DNA from 2 places in the Xanthobacter sp. DMC12 genome. Region 2 is predicted to be linked to the other one. Evidence: predicted binding sites of a transcription regulator. Region 2 holds the regulator's gene; the other holds the start of a gene.
What was found. The regulator LexA, encoded in region 2, represses DNA repair genes until DNA is damaged. The targets are predictions, from matches to a motif close to TGTTCNNNNTGTGTTCNG.
Positions count from the first base shown of each region.

Region 1: a site for LexA is predicted at 1,020-1,037, ahead of ACT535_RS09805 (YifB family Mg chelatase-like AAA ATPase). Genes of this name have one in related genera too.

Region 1 covers NZ_JBQUYZ010000002.1:354,222-356,419, reverse strand. The annotation lists gene ACT535_RS09815 (polyhydroxyalkanoic acid system family protein) at 1-164, shown strand, start outside; gene ACT535_RS09810 (class I SAM-dependent methyltransferase) at 171-953, opposite strand; gene ACT535_RS09805 (YifB family Mg chelatase-like AAA ATPase) at 1,098-2,198, shown strand, end outside.
Region 2 covers NZ_JBQUYZ010000001.1:654,852-657,049, forward strand. The annotation lists gene ACT535_RS02915 (molybdopterin molybdotransferase MoeA) at 1-875, shown strand, start outside; gene lexA (transcriptional repressor LexA) at 1,032-1,742, shown strand; gene ACT535_RS02925 (ComEC/Rec2 family competence protein) at 1,869-2,198, opposite strand, start outside.

The sequences.
Region 1 (2,198 bases), on a different contig from region 2:
ACTTCCGCATCGCCGCCCTTGGCCAGACCGCGAGCGGCAAGCTTCAGGTGGCGGACGATGCCGTGCATCTTTCCGTGGAACTGCCCTTCATGCTGGATCTCATCGCCCGCAAGGCGAAGGACCTCATCCAGAAGCAGGGCCGCCTGATGCTGGAGAAGAAATAGGCCGGCTCAGGCGGTCTCCAGCTCCAGCGTCAGCGTATCGATGGAGAACGAGCCGTCGGGCTCGAACTCGAAATGGGTTGCCACGTCCGCACTCGCGCCCGCCATCAGCGAGCGGATGGCGGCCACATGCAGCTCCGGCGTGCGGATGCGCGCCACCCAGGAGGCAAACTCTAGCCTCAGGCGCCGGTGTGCCGTGCGCACCACCCGGAACCCCGCCTCCTCGGCAAAGCGCGTCCATTCGGAGGCGCTGTAGTCCCGCCCGTGGGAGGGATCGCGCAGCAATTCCACAGTTTGCAGGAAGGTGTCGGCGACCGGCCATTCGGGGGCGATCACGTCCATCACGATGACCTGCCCGCCCTCTTTCACCACCCGCCGCACCTCTGCAAGCGCCCGGGCCACGTCGCGCCAATGGTGCGCGCTGTAGCGGGACGCCACCATGTCGAAGCTCGCATCAGCGAACGGCAGGCGCTCGGCGCCGCCCTGCTGCGTGGCGATGTTGGCAAGGCCGCGCGCCTTGGCTTCCGCCGCGACGGCACCCAGCATCTCCTCGGACAGATCGTAGGCCACCACCTCGCCCGCGAACGGCGCGGCGGTGAAGCTCACATGCCCGCCGCCGCAACCGAGGTCCAGCAGCCGGGCGGGCTGCGCCTCTTCCACGAGGCCCTTGAGTGCATCGAGGTCCGCGCCGCGCGCATGGACCGCGCTCGCCACATAGGCGGCGGCCTGCGGGCCGAACATCTCGACCACATGGGCCTCATGACTGCGCGCGCCTGCACCCTCGGCGGCCATGGCGGTTCTCCCTGATCCCTTTGCTACCTCCAGCATAGCCGGGGCGGCGCAGGGCGCAAGCACGATCGTTCCTCTTTCGTTCTTGCGGGCACGCCCACGCTCCGCTACCTTGAGGTGCAGACGGGCAGCAGGCAGGGGGCGGCTGTGATCCAGCGGGTGGCGACAGTCGCGTTCGAGGGCGTCGAGGCGCGCCCGGTGGATGTGCAGGTGCATGTGGCCGCGGGCCTGCCGGCCTTCACCATTGTCGGCCTGCCCGACAAGGCGGTGACCGAGGCCAAGGAGCGGGTGCGCGCCGCGCTCATCGCGTCAGGGCTTGCCCTTCCGGCGCGGCGCATCACGGTGAATCTGGCGCCCGCCGACCTGCCGAAGGAGGGCTCCCATTACGATCTGCCCATCGCGCTGGGCCTGATGGCCGCCATCGGTGCCATCCCCGGCGATGCCCTCGCAGGCTTCACGGTGGTGGGTGAACTGGCGCTGGACGGCGCGATCGCGGCCGTGGCCGGCGTGCTGCCGGCGGCCATCGGCGCCAATGCCCGCGGCCACGGCCTCATCTGCCCCGCCCCGTGCGGCGCCGAGGCCGCCTGGGCCAGCCCCGACATGGAAATTCTCGCCCCCCAGTCGCTGATCCAGCTCGCCAACCATATGACCGGCCGCCAGGTGATGGGCCGGCCCGAGCCGCGGATGAAGCCGCCGGGGGACATCATGCTCGACCTCCGGGACGTGAAGGGCCAGGAGACCGCCAAGCGGGCCCTGGAGGTGGCAGCCGCCGGGGGCCACAATCTCCTGTTCGTCGGCCCGCCGGGCGCCGGCAAGTCCATGCTGGCGCAGCGCCTGCCCTCCATCCTGCCGCCGCTGTCGCCGGTCGAGATGCTGGATGTGTCCATGATCGCGTCGGTGGCCGGCACCATCGAGGACGGCGCGCTGATGGACCGCCGCCCGTTCCGCGCCCCGCATCACTCGGCCAGCATGGCCGCCATGGTGGGCGGCGGGGCCAAGGCGAAGCCGGGCGAGGTCTCGCTCGCCCACAACGGCGTCCTGTTCCTCGACGAACTGCCGGAATTCACGCCACAGGTGCTCGATTCCCTGCGCCAGCCGCTGGAGACGGGCGAGGTGCTGATCGCCCGCGCCAACCATCGCGTCACCTATCCCGCGCGCTTCCAGCTCATCGCCGCCATGAACCCCTGCCGCTGCGGCCGCGCCGGCGAGCCCGGCTTCACCTGCAAGCGCGGGCCGCGTTGCGCCGAC
Region 2 (2,198 bases):
CCCGCGAGGGCGACACCATAACCACCACCGCCCCGACCGCCGCGCTCCGCAACGTGCGCAAGCGCGGCTGCGATTTTTCCGAAAGCGCACCCGGCCTGTTCGCCGGCCGGCGCCTGACAGGCCGCGACATCATGCTGGCCGCCGCCATGGACCATGCGACAGTGCCGGTCGCGCGCCGCCCGCGCGTCGCCTTGCTGCAGACCGGCGACGAACTGGTGCTGCCCGGCCAGGGCACCGGCAACGACAGCGAGATCGTCGTCTCCAACGCCTTCGGCCTCGCCGAACTCGCCCGCCGCGCCGGTGCCGATGTGACCGACCTCGGCCTCATCAAGGACGACCTCGCGGCCATCCGCGCCGTGGTGGCGCGGGCGCTCTCCGGCGAATTCGATCTCGTGGTCTCCTCCGGCGGCGCCTCCGTGGGCGATCATGACCTGATGGCCCCGGCGCTGAAGGCCGAGGGGGTGGACCTCTCGGTGCACAAGATCGCGCTGCGCCCCGGAAAGCCGCTGATGTTCGGCCATCGCGGCGCCGTGCGGGTGCTGGGGCTGCCGGGCAACCCGGTGTCCTCCCACGTCTGCGGGATGGTCTACCTCGTCCCCCTCATCCGCGCTCTGCAGGGTGATTCCCGCCCCGGCCCCGAGACCGTGCCGGCGCGCCTCGCGGCCGACCTGCCACCCAATGATGTGCGGCGGGACTTCATGCGCGCGACTCTCGACCGCCGGGCGGATGGCTCGATCCACGCCATTCCCTGCGCCTCGCAGGACAGCGCCATGCTGAGCATTCTCTCCGCCGCCGACTGCCTTCTGGTGCGCCCGCCCTTCGCGCCTGCGGGGCGTGTCGGAGACCCCTGCGAGATTATTCCCTTCGACGATTGAGCGTTAACGGGGCCTTCACCACTTGCGGAACACAAAAGGAACAGATAAAGACTGTTCATGATTTGTTTCGCGGCGCACCGGGCTGGATGCGCTTGGAATCGGGACCGGCCGAGAGCGCCGCTTCCGGGCGGTGCGTGCAAGGAACGGGGCCAGGGAATGCTCACTCGGAAGCAATATGACCTTCTGCGCTTCATCCATGAGCGGCTCAAGGAAACCGGGGTCCCACCCTCCTTCGACGAGATGAAGGAAGCGCTGGACCTGCGCTCCAAGTCCGGCATCCACCGCCTCATCACCGCTCTGGAAGAGCGCGGCTTCATCCGCCGCCTGCCCAACCGCGCCCGTGCGCTGGAAGTGGTGCGCCTGCCCGACAGCGTGGCGCCGGGCCTTGCCTCCGCCCGGTCCGCAGGGCGCGGCTTCTCCCCTTCGGTCATCGAGGGCAGCCTCGGCAAGGTCCGTCCGGTGCCGGAGGACGACGAGGCGGGCCAGGTGGTCTCGGTGCCGGTCATGGGCCGCATCGCGGCCGGCACGCCCATCTCCGCCATCCAGAGCCGCAGCCACACGCTGAACATCCCGCCCGAGATGCTGGGCTCGGGCGAGCACTTCGCCCTTGAAGTCCGCGGTGACAGCATGATCGAGGCCGGCATCCTCGACGGCGACACGGTGCTGATCCGCAAATGCGACAGCGCCGATACCGGCGACATCATCGTCGCGCTGGTGGACGACGAGGAAGCCACCCTCAAGCGCCTGCGCAAGAAGGGCGCCTCCATCGCGCTCGAGGCCGCCAATCCAGCCTACGAGACCCGCATCTTCGGGCCCGACCGCGTGCGCATCCAGGGCCGGCTCATAGGCCTGATGCGCCGCTACTGATCCTTATTTCTCCTGCGGGAGATCCGGAACGGGGTGAGGGGCGCGGCGGTCCACGCTCAACGGGCGCCTGCGCTTTTTCTCAAGGGCGTTGCTCCTCACCCCGACGCCTCTTGAAGCCCCCCCCCATCAGGGCGCGGTCGCATCCGCCTGAGGGTCGCCGGCATCGGCGGTGGCGGGTTCGGATATGGGTTCCGGCGGCAGCGGCGCCATCCAGGGACGGGATACGCCAGCCTTGCGGCTGGATTCGGCGACGAGCGCGCCGTCGCGGAGGGTGAAGGCGAGCGTCCCTGTCCGCGCGAGTTTCGCCGGGGTCAGCACCTCTGCCGGGCAGGTCTTGGGCGGCGGATCGCGGGTAACGATCATGCGGGCATTCAGGCAGTCCGCCTCCAGGCTTTCGGCGCGGCGCGAAATGGCGATGGTGCCGCCACCGGGCAGCGGCGCGGTGCAGCCGAGCGG